DNA from 3 places in the Enterobacter sp. PL_is511 genome. Region 1 is predicted to be linked to each of the others. Evidence: predicted binding sites of a transcription regulator. Region 1 holds the regulator's gene; each other region holds the start of a gene.
What was found. The regulator PurR, encoded in region 1, represses purine synthesis genes. The targets are predictions, from matches to a motif close to CANGCAAACGTTTGCNTG.
Positions count from the first base shown of each region.

Region 2: the regulator PurR is predicted to act here: its motif matches at 1,650-1,667, upstream of gltS (sodium/glutamate symporter).
Region 3: the regulator PurR is predicted to act here: its motif matches at 1,352-1,369, upstream of galS (HTH-type transcriptional regulator GalS).

Region 1 is NZ_JBVPGP010000024.1:1,151,446-1,156,959, forward strand. Features, by position in the region: gene punC (purine nucleoside transporter PunC) at 43-1,242, opposite strand; gene punR (DNA-binding transcriptional activator PunR) at 1,357-2,268, shown strand; gene purR (HTH-type transcriptional repressor PurR) at 2,286-3,311, opposite strand; gene cydH (cytochrome bd-I oxidase subunit CydH) at 3,609-3,698, shown strand; gene AC0TN7_RS21095 (MFS transporter) at 3,862-5,028, shown strand; gene sodB (superoxide dismutase [Fe]) at 5,067-5,514, opposite strand, start outside.
Region 2 is NZ_JBVPGP010000018.1:120,967-126,480, reverse strand. Features, by position in the region: gene AC0TN7_RS05665 (AsmA family protein) at 1-87, opposite strand, end outside; gene xanP (xanthine/proton symporter XanP) at 207-1,598, opposite strand; gene gltS (sodium/glutamate symporter) at 1,825-3,027, shown strand; gene recG (ATP-dependent DNA helicase RecG) at 3,029-5,116, opposite strand; gene trmH (tRNA (guanosine(18)-2'-O)-methyltransferase TrmH) at 5,120-5,514, opposite strand, start outside.
Region 3 is NZ_JBVPGP010000011.1:11,899-17,412, forward strand. Features, by position in the region: gene galS (HTH-type transcriptional regulator GalS) at 221-1,243, opposite strand; gene yeiB (DUF418 domain-containing protein YeiB) at 1,399-2,556, opposite strand; gene folE (GTP cyclohydrolase I FolE) at 2,576-3,244, opposite strand; gene AC0TN7_RS00670 (YbfB/YjiJ family MFS transporter) at 3,347-4,495, opposite strand; gene fghA (S-formylglutathione hydrolase) at 4,634-5,461, shown strand.

The sequences.
Region 1 (5,514 bases):
TAGCAACCTAATCACTGAAATGTAACATGATTTCTGGCGCAATCAGGCATGCGAGGTTTCCACCTGAGCGCCGCTATCCTGCTCACGTTGCGCGGAGGCCTGCATGCGATAGCCCATCACCGCCAGCGCAACGGTGACCAGCATCACGCTGGTGGTGGTTAACAGTGGCGTCGCAATCAGCGCCGAGACCACCAGACTTGCCAGGAAGCACAGACCCAGCTGCAGGGTATTTTGCAGCGCGGCGGCGCGGCCTGTCGCCTGCGGGAACGGACGCAACGCTTGGGCTACAACAATCGGGTAAATCGCCCCGTTCGCCACGGCCATCACGCAGAAGGGGATCAAAATTTCAGCCAGGCCCGCGCCCGGAATAAACCCGACGGCCCAGGTGCCGATGACGCTCAGCGCATACAGCACCAGCAGCCATGGCAGCATTTGCTGACCTTCCCATTTTTGCAGCGCCGCGCGACAGCCGTACCCGCCCACCAGGAAGGCGATAGTCTGCGGAACATAGCTCAAACCGATGGCCGCCGGGCTGTAGCTCATATCGTGCAGAATGAACGGCGAGCCGGTAAGCCACGCGAAGAAGCTGGCCGAACAGGCGGCGTAAATCAGGACATTGCCGCGATACGCTTTGGCGCTCAGCAGGGAGGTGAAGGTAATCGGCTTCGCATCCGCATGCGCCTCTTTTTTATGCGCGGGCTTAAGGGCAAACGCCGGCAGCATCAGTACCAGCGTGATGGCAAACAGCGTGGCAAAAATGGCCTGCCAGTCAAAGTGCGCGAGGATCCAGCTGCCCAGCAGCGGAGCCAGGGCAGGGGAAAGACCCACCAGCGGCATAATGGTGGCGAAAATACGGTTTGTGCGGTTAGCCGGATAGTAGTCGGTCACCAGCGCCTGCCAGGTCACCGCCGCAGCACAGACGCCCACGGCCTGAATAAAGCGCAGCACCAGCAGCCAGGTGGCATCGCGCACCCACAGCATCCCCAGGCAGCCCACGGCAAAAATGGCCAGACCCAGCAGCAGTACCGGTTTACGACCAAAGCGATCCGAGAGCGGTCCCCACAGCAGCTGCGCGAAAGCGAAACCGGCAAGGAACAGGCTCAGGCTGGCGCTGATGGCCGCCGCAGGGGTTTGCAGGTCTTCCTGCATCGCGGCAAACGCGGGCAGGTACATGTCGGTGGCCAAAAAGCCCAGCACGCTTAAGCCGCCGAGCCAGACTAAAAATCCTTTCCTGGGTTGCATTCTCTTATTCTCCTGAGGAGGCAGGTGTACGTTGGCGGAGAGTGTAGGGAGTGCAAAGCGGCTTGTGAAACGCTAATATTTGGCGGGTGCATTCAAATTTTTTGCAGGCAGAAAATGTGGTCAGATTATTCTCTTGAAGTGGTCGATGCTGTTGCACGTAACGGCAGCTTTAGCGGTGCAGCGCAGGAGCTGCACCGCGTCCCTTCGGCCATCAGCTACACGGTGCGTCAGCTGGAGGAGTGGCTGGCGGTTCCGCTGTTTGAGCGGCGCCATCGTGATGTGGAATTAACGCCCGCAGGGGCGTGGTTTTTGAAGGAAGGGCGTTCTGTTATCAAAAAAATGCAGATCACCCGCGAACAGTGTCAGCAGATCGCTAACGGCTGGCGGGGGCATCTTTCCATCGCGGTGGATAACATCGTTAAGCCGGAACGTACCCGGCAGATGATCGTCGATTTCTATCGTCATTTTTCAGATGTCGAGCTGCGGGTCTCGCAGGAGGTGTTCAACGGCGTCTGGGATGCGCTGGCGGACGGCAGGGCAGAGATGGCAATCGGGGCCACGCAGGCGATCCCGGTCGGGGGACGTTACGCCTTTCGCGATATGGGCATGCTGAGCTGGAAGTGCGTGGTGGCAAGCGATCATCCGCTGGCGGTGATGGAGGGGCCGCTCAGCGATGATACGCTGCGCAACTGGCCGTCGCTGGTGCTGGAGGATACCTCCCGTTCATTGCCGAAGCGTATCACCTGGCTTCTGGACAACCAGCGGCGGGTGGTGGCCCCTGACTGGGAATCGTCGGCGACGTGCCTCAGCGCCGGACTGTGCGTCGCGATGGTGCCCGTTCATTTCGCGCGTCCGCGCATCGATACCGGAGAGTGGGTTGAGCTGACGCTGGAGAATCCGTTCCCGGATGCGGCCTGCTGCCTGACCTGGCAGCAAAGTGATGTCTCGCCTGCGATGGCCTGGCTGCTGGATTATCTGGGAGACAGCGAAACGCTAAACCGGGAATGGTTACGGGAGCCAGCATAGCTGGCCCCGTAAAGCGATTAACGACGGTAGTCGCGGAACGGACCGTCCGCAACGGAACGGCGTTCGATAAGACGCGGGTGAACTTCAATGGACTGCGACTCTTCACGTTTGTTGACGATCCTGTCCATCAGCATATTGAAGGCCGTTTCGCCCAGCGAATCTTTCGGCTGGTGAATGGTGGTCAACGCTGGCGTGAAGAAACGCGCGTTACGCACGTTGTCATACCCGATCACGGAAATATCCTGCGGTACGCGCAGACCCAGCTCGTCGGCAGCGCAGAGCGCGCCCATAGCCATGATGTCACCCCCGCAGAAAACGGCGGTCGGACGGTGTGGCTGGGAGACGATCTGCTGCATTGCGCGGTAGCCCGACTCCGGCTCAAAGTCGCCCTGCACAATCCAGTTTTCCGGCACGTTGATCAGCGCTTCTTCCATCGCTTTCATAAAACCGGCCAGACGGCCCGCGCCGGTGTTGCGCTCCAGCGGACCGGGGATCACGCCAATCTCGCGGTGACCGCGTTCGATCAGATAACGACCGGCCATATAGCCGCCTTCAAAGGCATTATCGATAACGGAATCAGTGAAATCCGCGCGCGCTTCGCCCCAGTCCATGACCACCATGGGAATATGGCGATACTCTTCGAGCATCGACAGCACGGATTCCGGGTACTCGGAACACATTACCAGCAGGCCATCAACGCGCTTTTGCGCCATCATCGACAGGTAGGCACGCTGTTTTTCTATGCTGTTCCATGCGTTGCCCAGAATCAGGGTATAGCCTTTCTGGAAGCAGTTCTTCTCTACCGCTTCAATGATCTCGGCAAAATAGGCCGCTTCACTGCTAGTGGCCAGCAATCCAATGGATTTGGTGTGATTAACCTTGAGGCTGCGCGCAACCGCACTTGGCGAATAGTGCAGCTCTTTGATCGCTGCCCAGACGGCGTTGCGCGTCTCTTCCGCCACGAAGCGGGTTTTGTTAATTACATGTGATACGGTTGTAGTGGAAACGTTTGCGCGTTTTGCTACGTCTTTAATTGTTGCCATTAAATGTCACTCCAGACCATATCCTAAACTCCTGAAAAACTTGAAGGTAAACGTTTGCCTTCTCTCACCCTTATCACGCAATCTTGAATTGCGGCACGCCGGGAAAACGACACGGGACGTCAGGAGGGGGTCAATGGCCGGTACGCTAATAAATTTAGCGTGGAATTTTGTCCTATCTTGATGAAAAGGGGAAGAGGTAAAGTGTTTATCAGCCTAAATCCAGGAAGATTTTTGACGTAAATTATGCAAAAATGAGCAGGCTCACTTTTCGTGGGGGGATTAAAAGGAGAAAAATTGATGAGTTCCGATCTGAAGTTTTCGCTGTTCACCACCGTTATTGTGCTGGCTCTGATTGTCGCGGCCGGTCTGACGGCTGCGCTGCACTGATTTACGCGGAGGGAGAGCCTTCTCCCTCCCGATCGACCCGATTGTTACTTCTCTGGCAAAAATCTTTTGCCATTTTGTTAACTTCTCATTTTTTGTGATTGATGTCATGCTTTCCGCTTCTTTGTTCTGTGTCACCACATGACACGGCATCCGGAGTTGACGCATGAAAATCAATTTTCCCCTGCTGGCCCTGGCGATTGGCGCTTTTGGGATTGGCACCACTGAATTCTCCCCGATGGGGTTACTGCCCGTCATCGCCCGCGGCGTGGACGTCTCGATCCCTGCGGCAGGGATGTTAATCAGCGCCTATGCTATCGGCGTGATGGTGGGGGCGCCGCTGATGACGCTTCTCCTTTCGCACCGCGCGCGCCGCAATGCGCTGATTTTCCTGATGGCGATTTTCACCCTGGGTAACGTGCTTTCGGCCATTTCGCCGGACTACACCACGCTGATGCTGTCTCGTATTCTGACCAGCCTTAACCACGGCGCGTTCTTCGGGCTGGGATCGGTCGTGGCTGCCAGCGTGGTGCCAAAACATAAGCAGGCCAGCGCCGTAGCAACCATGTTTATGGGGCTAACGATTGCCAACATCGGCGGGGTGCCTGCGGCAACCTGGCTGGGGGAAGCGATCGGCTGGCGGATGTCCTTCCTGGCAACGGCCGGGCTGGGCGTGGTCGCGATGGTGGCGCTGTTCTTCTCCCTGCCGAAAGGCAGCGCGGGTGAACGTCCTGACGTGCGCAGAGAGCTGTCGGTGCTGGTGCGCCCGCAGGTCCTCTCCGCGCTGCTCACCACCGTGCTGGGGGCAGGGGCGATGTTTACCCTCTACACCTATATTTCACCGGTATTGCATGACATCACCCACGCAACGCCTCTCTTTGTGACCGCGATGCTGGTACTGATAGGCGTGGGCTTCTCGATCGGCAACTATCTCGGCGGGAAATTTGCCGACCGTTCCGTGAGCGGCACGCTGAAGGGCTTCTTAACCCTGCTGATTGCCATCATGATTGCCATTCCGTGGCTGGCGCGTAATGAGTTTGGGGCCGCGATCGCAATGGTCGTCTGGGGAGCCGCCACCTTTGCCGTGGTGCCGCCGCTGCAGATGCGCGTGATGCGCGTCGCGCATGAAGCGCCGGGCCTCTCATCGTCGGTCAACATCGGCGCCTTCAACCTGGGCAACGCGCTCGGTGCGGCGGCCGGTGGGGCCGTGATTTCAGGGGGACTGGGGTACAGCTTTGTGCCGGTGATGGGGGCGATTATTGCCGCGCTCGGCCTGCTGCTGGTGATGATGTCGGGTCGTAAACAGCCTGAAGCAGCCTGCGCTGCGGAATAAACCAAAAACGCAGAAGGGCGAACCCTTCTGCGTGTCTCTTACGCGGCGAAGTTCTTCGCGACAAAGTCCCAGTTAACCAGTGCCCAGAAGTGCTCCAGGTAGTTCGGGCGCGCGTTGCGGTAATCAATGTAGTAAGCGTGTTCCCATACGTCCACGGTCATCAGCGGCTTAGCGCTGGTGGTCAGCGGGGTGCCTGCGTTAGAGGTGGACACGATAGCCAGTTTGCCATCCGCCTCTTTAACCAGCCACGTCCAGCCCGAACCGAAGTTCTTGATGGCTGCATCGGTAAATTTCGCTTTGAAATCCGCGAAGCTGCCAAAGGCGGCGTTGATAGCGGTAGCCAGTTCACCGGCAGGTTCGCCACCGGCGTTTGGCGCCAGGCAGTGCCAGTAGAAGGTGTGGTTCCACACCTGAGCCGCGTTGTTGAATACGCCACCCTCTGAGCTGCGGACGATCTCTTCCAGCGTTTTGCCTTCAAAATCGGTG
Region 2 (5,514 bases), on a different contig from region 1:
GCGGGTCTGGAGCAGAATATAGAGCGCCAGCATCACAATGAGCAGGGCTACCAGAAGATAGACGAGTAGCTTTCCAATAAATTTCATGGTCTTCCATCCCGCAAAACGCACATAAGGGAGTTATGCACGATTTATGCGCAATCCTCAAGGCGGGAATGGTGTAATTAGATGTCACGGCAGGCATTGACTGCCTGCCGTGAGAGAAATCAATTTTTCTCAGGCGGGAAAACGAGGTTCAGCACGATAGCGGTGATACCGCCTGCGGCAATGCCGGAAGAGAGCAGGTTTTTCACCCAGTCAGGTGCAAACTGCAGGATCAGCGGCTGCTGGGAAACGCCCAGACCGACGGCCAACGACAGAGCGATAATCATGATCGCGCGGCGGTTCAGCGGCTCGCGGGAGACAATACGCACGCCGGAGGCCGCGATCGTCCCGAACATCACCAGCGTTGCGCCGCCCAGCACCGGCTCAGGGATGTGCTGCACAAAGCCGCTTACCGCCGGGAACAGGCCGAGGACGATCAGCATCAGCGCCACCACGAAGCCAACGTAGCGGCTGGCCACGCCGGTCAGCTGGATCACGCCGTTGTTCTGACCGAAGCAGGAGTTCGGGAAGGTGTTGAATACCGCAGAGACAAACGAGTTCAGGCCGTTCGCCAGCACGCCGCCTTTCAGGCGCTTCATGTACAGCGGGCCGGACACCGGCTGCTCGGAGACGTCGGAGGTGGCGGTGATATCACCGATGGTCTCCAGCGAGGTGATCATAAAGACCAGCATCAGCGGCAGGAGCAGACCCCAGTCAATGCCCAGACCGTAGTACAGCGGTGTAGGAACGGTGATCAGCGCGCTGTTGGTCGGCGCGGTGTTCTCCGGCAGCATGCCCAGCGCCCACGCCAGCAGGTAACCCGCCGCCATGGCGATCACCAGCGAGGCCACGCGCAGGTAAGGGTTACGCTGACGGTTAAGCAGAATAATGATCGCCAGCACGACGCCCGCCAGCAGCAGGTTTTTCGGCGCGCCGAAGGTGTGGTCGCTCATTGCGGCATAGCCGCCGCCGATGGAGGTAAGGCCCACCTGAATCAGCGACAGGCCGATAATCATCACGACGACGCCGGAAACCAGCGGGGTGATAACGCGGCGAGCCAGATGCAGAACGCGGGAGATCACCATCTCCGTACAGCTGGCCAGCATCAGCGTGCCGAACAGCGCCGCCATCATGGTCGGGACATCCGCACCGCCGGTTTTCAGCGCCGTACCGCCCATGATAAGCGGTGCCACGAAGTTAAAGCTGGTGCCCTGAATCGACAATAATCCCGACCCCACCGGCCCCCATGCTTTAATTTGAATAATCGAGGCCACGCCGGAGGCAAAAAGAGACATGCTGATAATGTGCTGCGTGTCCTGCGCCGGTAAACCGAGCGCCTGGCAAATCAGCAGCGCCGGGGTGATCACCGCAACAAACATCGCCAGAAGATGCTGGCAGGCGGCGAACAGCGTTTGCGGCAGCGGCGGGCGGTCTTCAAGGCGGTAAATCAGTTCGCTATTTTGCTTCTGCGCAATCGGTTGCGCATCAGGCGACTCTATGGTGTTAACGGACATCGGCGGCAATCCCACGGTGGAAAAGCGGGCATTTTATCTGACCACCTGGTAAAAGCAAACGATTGCCAGCAAAAAAAGGGAAGAAAATCTGCCGCTGTGAGCAGGTTTTCTACAACGTATCGGGAAAAAAAATTACACTTTTTCGCGCCGGGAGCTCATGAAGAGCGCAAACCGGCCCAGGATAACGCCGCGTGTGTATGGAACACGCGCAAAACAGGAGCCTTCTATGATTCATCTCGATACGTTGTCGACCCTTGTTGCCGCAACGCTGGTCTTACTGCTTGGTCGTAAGCTGGTACATAGCGTTCCCCTTCTGAAGAAATACACCATTCCTGAACCTGTCGCCGGTGGTCTGCTGGTGGCGCTGGCCCTGCTGGTGCTGAAAAAAAGCATGGGCTGGGAAATCGATTTTGATATGTCCCTGAAAGACCCGCTGATGCTGGCCTTCTTTGCCACCATCGGCCTGAATGCCAACCTGGCGAGCCTGCGGGCGGGCGGTAAGGTGCTCGGTGTATTTTTGATTGTGGTGGTGGGGCTGCTGCTGATGCAAAACGCCATTGGTATCGGGATGGCGTCGCTGCTGGGACTGGATCCGCTGATGGGGCTGCTGGCGGGGTCGATTACCCTGTCAGGCGGCCACGGTACCGGGGCCGCGTGGAGCAAGTTGTTTATCGAGCGCTACGGGTTTGAAAACGCGACGGAAGTGGCGATGGCCTGCGCGACCTTTGGTCTGGTGCTGGGTGGCCTGATTGGCGGCCCGGTGGCGCGCTATCTGGTGAAGCACTCCACCACGCCGGACGGCAGGCCGGACGATGAGCTGGTGCCGACCGCGTTTGAAAAGCCTGACGTCGGGCGCAGCATTACCTCGCTGGTGCTGATTGAAACCATCGCGACGATCGCCATCTGCCTGACCGTGGGCAAAGTGGTTGCGCAATGGCTGGCGGGCTCAGCGTTTGAACTGCCGACGTTTGTCTGCGTGCTGTTTATCGGGGTGATCCTGAGCAACGGCCTGGCGCTGATGGGCTTCTACCGCGTGTTTGAACGGGCGGTATCGGTGCTCGGCAACGTCTGCCTGTCACTGTTCCTGGCGATGGCGCTGATGAGCCTCAAGCTGTGGGAGCTGGCCTCGCTGGCGCTGCCGATGGTGGCGATTCTGGCGGTACAGGCGCTGTTTATGGCGCTGTATGCCATGTTCGTGACCTGGCGCATGATGGGTAAAAACTACGATGCGGCGGTGCTGGCGGCGGGTCACTGCGGGTTTGGTCTGGGGGCTACCCCAACGGCTATCGCCAACATGCAGGCGATCACCGAACGCTTCGGGCCTTCGCACATGGCGTTTCTTGTGGTCCCAATGGTCGGGGCGTTCTTTATTGATATCGTCAACGCGCTGGTGATTAAGCTGTACCTGATGCTGCCGATGTTTGCCTGAATCAGGCGTTGGAATAGCGTTCGGTTTCCGGCATCCAGCGCTCAATTAACGCTGCCGCCTGTTCGGGGTAGCGTTCATGAATATGGCGTGCCAGGCGCTGAACCTCGGGGATCATGGCCTGATCGCGCAGCAAATCCGCCACTTTGAATTCCGCGTTCCCCGTCTGACGCGTGCCCAGCAGCTCGCCAGGGCCGCGGATCTCCAGGTCTTTTTGCGCAATCACAAAACCGTCGTTGCTGTCGCGCAGCACCTGCAACCGCATCTGGGCTGTTTTTGAGAGCGGGGCTTTGTAGAGCAGGACGCAGTGGGACGCTACCGCGCCACGGCCAACGCGCCCGCGCAGCTGGTGGAGTTGGGCAAGGCCCAGGCGCTCCGGGTTTTCGATGATCATCAGGCTGGAGTTCGGGACGTCCACGCCCACTTCAATGACCGTCGTGGCGACCAGCAAATGCAGCTCGCCCTGCTTAAACGACTGCATCACCGCCTGTTTTTCGGCAGGCTTCATGCGTCCATGAACCAGGCCCACGTTCAGCTCCGGCAGCGCCAGCTTAAGCTCTTCCCACGTGGCTTCGGCAGCCTGCGCTTCCAGCAGTTCCGACTCTTCTATCAGCGTACAAACCCAGTAGGCCTGACGCCCTTCGTGGGTGCAGGCGTTGCGTACGCGGTCGATGATATCACTGCGGCGCGTGTCAGGAATGGCGACCGTTGTGACCGGCGTACGGCCCGGCGGCAGTTCGTCGATGGTGGAGGTATCCAGATCGGCGTAGGCCGTCATCGCCAGGGTGCGCGGGATCGGCGTAGCGGTCATGATCAGCTGATGCGGGTGGAAGCCCTGCTGCAGGCCTTTCTCCCATAATGCCAGACGCTGGTGCACGCCGAAGCGGTGCTGCTCGTCGATAATCACCAGCGCAAGGCCGTTAAACTGCACCTGCTCCTGGAAGATGGCGTGCGTGCCGACAATCATCTGCACCTGCCCGCTGGCAATAGCCTCCTGTTGCGCAAGGCGCGCTTTGCCTTTTTGCTTCCCGGCAAGCCAGCCCACTTCAATGCCCAGCGGCGCGAACCAGGCGCGGAAATTGTTGGCGTGCTGTTCCGCCAGCAGTTCGGTCGGTGCCATCAGCGCGACCTGCTTGCCGTGGGCAATCGCACGCAGGGCGGCCAGCGCGGCAACCAGCGTTTTGCCGGAACCCACGTCGCCCTGCACCAGGCGCATCATCGGCACGTCGAGCGCCATATCGCGTTCGATTTCGGCGGTGACGCGCGCCTGCGCGCCGGTGGGCTTAAACGGCAGCGAGGCCAGCAGCTTATCTTTGAGTTCATCATTCTGGCTTAAGGGCTGGGCGTGGAAACGCTGCGCGCCGGCGCGGAGCGCCAGCATGCTCAGGTTATGGGCCAGTAATTCCTCAAGGATAAGACGCTGTTGAGCGGGGTGTTTGCCGCTTTCTAAGTCGCTGAGCTGCAGCGTTGGCGGCGGGCGGTGCAGGGTGCGCAGCGCCTCGGGCAGGCTCATCATGCCCTGCGCCAGCTCGGGTGGCAGCAGCTCGGTAATGGCGCAGGTATCCAGCAGCTCCAGCGCCTGATCGGTGAGCTTACGCAGCGTCGCCTGCTTGATTCCTTCGGTCGTCGGGTAAACCGGGGTGAGCGTCTCCTGCAGCTCCGGCGTGCTGAGATCGCCCTGCACGCGGTACTCCGGGTGGATCATCTCTGCGCCGTATTTCCCGCGTTTGGCTTCGCCATAGGCCAGCACCCTGCGGCCCGTCGCCAGGCTGTTTTTCATCGCCGCGCTGAAGTTGAAAAAACGCATGGTGAGAATGCCGGTGCCGTCGCTGATCTGGCAGGTCATCATCCGGCGCCCGCCGAAGGTGATGTTGCAGTTCAGGACTTCGCCTTCAACGGTGGCGTAAATGGCAGGAAGGAGATCGCCAATCTTGTATAGCTGGGTGCGGTCTTCGTAACGCAGGGGGAGGTGAAGCAGGAGATCCTGCACCGTGTGCAGGCCAATTTTTGCCAGCTTATTGCTTTGCGCCGCGCCCACGCCCACGCCCGTCAGGCTGTTAAGCGGGATGGCATCCAGCAGGCGGCCTTTCATCGCTTACCCGGCGTACTGCATGGTGGCCCACCACTCGGCATCGGCTTCAATTTCGCCCTGCGCGTTGACGTGGGGATAAGGCAATTTTTTCTGCTTCGCAACGCGAGCCAGCACCGGATAGCCACCTTCAAACAGCAGGCGCTGCTGTTCCTCTTCCGGCAGCATGCTGTTGCTGCGCTCGTACATCCCGGCGTTCTGACGCTGGCGCTGCGCTTCATACAGAATGAGCGCGGACGCCACGGAGACGTTAAGAGACTGGACCATGCCGATCATCGGAATGATGATGTCCCGATCCGCCAGATCCAGCGCTTCCTGGGTGATCCCGGTTTTCTCCTGACCCATCAAAATGCAGGTCGGGCGGGTGTAGTCGATCTCGCGGAAATCTACGGCTTTAGCGG
Region 3 (5,514 bases), on a different contig from region 1:
TGACAGCCGAAGTTCACTTATAAAATTTCTATCTTCCGTGTTCGGTAACGCTCCAGAAATGCGTTTTATTCGTTGTTTGCGGCACGTTGGCTATAGTGAAAGTGAATAATCACCGTTACATAGCGTTTCAGCTCCTAAAACGCTGACATCATAGTCAGCGCCTTGTTAAGATACTGTGAATTTACTCACAGATTGAAAACGGTTACATCACCTCATGTAATCAGTTAGTGATCGGAACCACAGTTTGCCTGGCCGCGACGGAGTGGCGACGCACTAAAGTCGGCATGAAACAGTGCGTTGCGCCCGGATCCAGCAGCCCTGCCGCCCCCTGTAACGCCAGCTCAGTCGCCAGTTTCGCCATAGAGGCAATGGGGTAGCGCACCGTTGTCAGCTGCGGGTCGGTGTAACGGGCAATCGGAATATCATCAAATCCAATGAGTGATAAATGCTGTGGCACCGCAATGCCGTTATCCTTCAGCGCAGTCAGGGCCCCTGCCGCCATGCTGTCGTTATAGGCAAACACCGCAGACAGCTGCAGGTTGCGGCCCAGCAGCTCGACCATCGCCGCTTCACCGCCCTGCATGTCCGGCGTACCGGTTCCCACCCAGCTTTCGGATGGCATAATGCCGTGCTCTTTCAGGGCGTTTTGCCACCCCTCGCGCCGCAGGTCATCATCTTCGATCTGATGGCTGGAGGCCAGATAGCCAATCCGCTGATGCCCGTTGTTAATGAGCATTTTCGTGGCCATCATGGCGCCGCTGACGTTATCCAGCCCGACGCAGCGATGGGCATAGCCGGGGACGATACGGTTAATCAGCACCATGCCCGGGATCTGATCCATAAAGCCGGTTAGCTCTTCATCGCTCAAGGCTTTTGAGTGGACAATCAAGGCGTTACAGCGCTGGCGGATCAGCACTTCGATGGCATGGCGCTCTTTTTCCGCCTCATGATAGCTGTTGCCGATCAGGACGTATTTCTGATGCTGCTGGGCGACCACGTCGACCGCTTTCACCAGCGCGCCGAAAAAGGCATCTGATACATCCATCACCACCACGCCGATGGTGTCGCTGACCTGCGTCGCAAGCGCCTGCGCATTGGCATTTGGCCGGTACCCGAGCTGGGTCACGGCTTTCATTACGGTTTCACGGGTTTCAGGGCTGACCAGCGCGCTGTTGTTCAGCACGCGCGAGACGGTAGCCACAGAAACGCCCGCCTGACGGGCGACGTCACGAATGGTGATCATATTCACCATCCTTCAAAGGATTGCAGCAACTCACAGACACCCCCTGTGTTTAGCAAGGTGGCTATTTTGGCAGCGAGAGAAAGGGGACTACGTGAAGAAGCTCACACTCATGAAAACGCTTACATCCGTTTTGTTAATGATTGTGATCCAGATCGTTATCTGGATGTGTTTTTCAATGATACCCCTGAAGCATGTGCGGTTAACTGACGCCACACCCACTCCAGCGGTCCCTGGCGGAAATAACGTAGCCAGAGAACAGAAAACGCCAGGTTAACCACCCAGACCGGGATAACAAACGCCAGCAGCGTGAGGCGGTCGAATTTCATAAACAGGCCAAAGCGATAGAAAAGCGTGGTGCAGAGAAGCGTTTGCAGTAGGTAGTTGCTCAACGCCATACGGCCCACGCAGGCGATAGCGCTGACGATCCACAGGCGGGAAAGCGTTGGCCAGAAGCCATAGATCAGCGCCGCGTAGCCGATGGTCTGAAACGGCGCGCTCAGTTCACGCGGCACCTGGAGCAGGAACGCGCACCAGCGGTAATCCCAGTGGATATGCCACTGCACCATCACCGCCGGGAGATTAATCAGCACGCCGAGCAGCACCAGACCGACGCCGGTACGGCGATAGTGACGCAGGCTGAATTCGCCTTTCAGCCAGCCGGTGCGCATCAGTGACGCGCCCATCAGCATCATGCCCGCCAGCTGCCAGCCGTATTGCGCCCCCAGCGCAAGGAGGTTGTCCCCCAGCATATCCGCGCGGTTGCTTATTGCTTCCGTACCGCCTTTCAGCTTCCAGAACTGCTCGTACTGCAGGTTAGCGGCATCCGGGATCCAGGCACGGTTAGTCGCCTCGCCGGAGATCATCCCCAGCAGCAGCAATACGGCAAGCCCCATGACATAGAGCATCACGCCGGTGTTAAACAGGCTTTTAACGCTGTGCGCATCGCGAATCAGACGCCAGCAGATGAGCCCGACTAACCCATACGCGAGAAGAATATCGCCGTCCCAGAAGAACAGGCCGTGAATAAAGCCGAGGATAACCAGCAGCGTCAGGCGCGACTGGATCCAGCGCGTACCGCGTTTGAGGAGAAGCTGCAGGCCTGCGCCAAACAGCAGGGCAAAGAGCGTGAGGAATTTGACCTGCGCAAAGAGGTCGAGGATCGCCCACGTCCAGGCATCACTGCGGGTGATGTCGCCATACCATGCAGGATTGAGATAAGCCGCCTTCGGCAAACCGAAGGCGGTGATATTAAGCAGCAGGATACCGAGAATGGCGACGCCGCGAACAAAATCGAGCGTGACGTTTCGCTCCATGGTCCCTGCCCTGTAAGACTTAGTTGTGGTGACGTACGGCGCGCAGGAACTCCTGGCGGGTATTCTGGCTCGATTTAAACAGACCGCCCAGCGAGGTTGTGGTGGTCGCACTGGTGGCATCGCGCACGCCACGCGCCTTCACGCAGTAGTGAACCGCGTCGATAGAGACGGCCACGTTATTGGTGCCGAGCAGCGTTTGCAGCGCGGTCAGGATCTGCTGGGTCAGGCGCTCCTGCACCTGCGGACGCTGAGCAAAGAACTGCACGATGCGGTTGATCTTCGACAGGCCAATCACCGTATCTTTGGGGATATACGCCACGGTCGCTTTACCGTCGATGGTCACGAAATGGTGTTCGCAGGTGCTGGTCAGCGTGATATCGCGGACCGTCACCATCTCATCCACTTTCATCTTGTTTTCAATGACGGTGATTTTCGGGAAGTTGGCGTAATCCAGACCCGAGAAAATTTCGTCGACGTACATTTTCGCGATGCGGTGCGGCGTCTCCATCAGACTGTCGTCACTCAGATCGAGATTCAGCAGCTCCATGATATCGGTCATATGACCGGCAATCAGACGCTTGCGGGTTTCATTGTCCAAATCCTGTACGGGCGGACGCAGTGGCGTTTCAAGACCGCGCGCAACCAGGGCTTCGTGGACCAGGGCAGCTTCTTTACTGAGTGATGACATTTTGTTCTCCTGCAGGTGTGGCGTCTTTTGCCCTCGTTGTGGCAAAAGTATGCGTTCATTGTGCGTGAGGCGGCGCACATAATCCAGTATTCACGACGATAATTATTGCAATTGCTGTTGCCTTTCAGCGTGACGATTCCAGACCAGGGCTCCGCCGACGAACAGCGCCACGCCCGCCAGCCCCAGCGCGGGCTCCAGCCGGTGGGTAAGCCAGGTTGATAACGCCGAGGTCATCGGGCCAATCAATTGCCCTATCGCATACCCGGTGGTGAGCAGGCCGGCCATATAGCGCGTGTGGTTTGGCGCCAGCTCGCGACCGTATAAAAGAGAGAGCTGCACGGCACACAAAAAGCCGCCTCCCACCAGCAGCCCGCCCGTCAGCAAACCGCCAATCCCCGGCAGCAGCCAGGCCGCCAGCACGCCCGCCCCCTGTAACCACAGCACGATAGCCAGCCTGCGGTTAGCCGTTGAGGTGTGGCGTAAAAGAATACTTAGCGCAATGCCCACCACGGCGGCGAGACCAAAAATCGGCCAGACAAACTGGGCAAACATGCTGCCGGGAAAACGCACCGCCGCCATTTGCGACAGGAAGGTCGCCGGGAGGATATAGCCAAACCCGGCCAGGCTGTAGCTCCAGACCAGGCGCTTTAAATCCGCCGTCAGCAGCAGCGGCTCCGGCGCGGTGCCGGGTCGATGGAGCTGCCCGGATCGCGGCAGGTAGCGCGCCACCAGTGCAATCAGCACCAGCGCCAGCACGCCGTAGATTTGCCATGCCGCCCCGGCCGACAGGGATTTCGCCTGGATATAGACGGCGAGCAGCCCGCTCAGGGCGATGCCCGCCCCCGGTCCGGCAAACACCGCAGCGCTCAGCCCCGGTTTACCGAGCTGCCCCAGCCGTTCGTTGGTCCAGGCGGCAATGAGTACCATCGACCAGCCGCTCATGCAGCCGATGACAAAACGCAGCAGGCCGTGCACGACGGCGTTTTCCGCCGCCGCGGAGAGCAGCGTCAGCGCAACCGCGCCGGTGATGCCAAGCCAGAGGCGCGTTTCAACGAAGCGGTGCGCACGCATCGCATCCCACGCGCCCACCAGATAGCCCAGATAATTCATCGCCGCCACCAGACCCGCGCTGGTCAGCGTAAGCTGTCCGGCAGCAATCATCAGCGGCACCTGGGGCGTAAAAGCAAAGCGCCCTATCCCCATCGCCACCACCAGCACGATAAACCCACTGAGCGCAATACGCAGCGCCATGACCGCTCCAATTGTTAAAGAAAAGTAAATTTATGATGCAGCATCTCGCCCTCTGGCGAAAGTGAAAGTTACTCACAGGTCAATGAAAAGGCTGTATTATGGTTTTTATGAATACGCATTCTCATTAAGGAGCCCTGCATGGAACTGCTCGAAGAGCACCGTTGTTTTGAAGGTCGACAGCAGCGCTGGCGGCATGACTCCACCGTCCTGAACTGTGCGATGACGTTCAGCGTTTTCCTGCCCCCGACGGAAAATCCGCCGGTTCTGTTCTGGCTGTCAGGTCTGACCTGCAATGACGAAAACTTCACCACCAAAGCGGGCGCGCAGCGTATTGCCGCCGAGCTGGGCATTGCGCTGGTGATGCCAGACACCAGCCCGCGTGGCGATGATGTGGCCGACGATGCCGGATACGACCTGGGCAAAGGCGCCGGGTTTTATCTCAATGCGACCGAGCAGCCCTGGGCGCGCCACTACCGCATGTATGATTACCTTCGCGATGAGCTGCCCGCGCTGATACAGTCCGGGTTTGCGGTAAGCGACCGCTGCGCGATTAGCGGCCACTCCATGGGCGGACACGGCGCGCTCATCATGGCGCTGAAAAATCCAGGAAAATACGTCAGCGTGTCGGCATTTGCGCCAATTGTGAACCCTACTCAGGTGCCGTGGGGGCAGAAAGCCTTCGCGAACTATCTGGGGGAAGATGAAGCGAATTGGCAGGAATGGGACAGCTGTGCGCTAATGCTGGCCAGCAAAGCGGAAGCGGCGATTCCCACCCTTATCGATCAGGGTGATGCGGACCAGTTCCTCGCCGGACAACTGCAGCCTGCGGTGTTTGCTGAAGCCGCGCGCCAGAAGGACTGGCCGCTGACGCTGCGCATTCAGCCGGGATACGATCACAGCTATTACTTCATTGCGTCCTTTATCGAAGATCATCTCCGCTTCCATGCGGAGCATTTATTTGCATAAGCGCTGCCTGTTTTGCCCGGTGGCGCTTCGCTTACCGGGCCTACGGGCCTGTG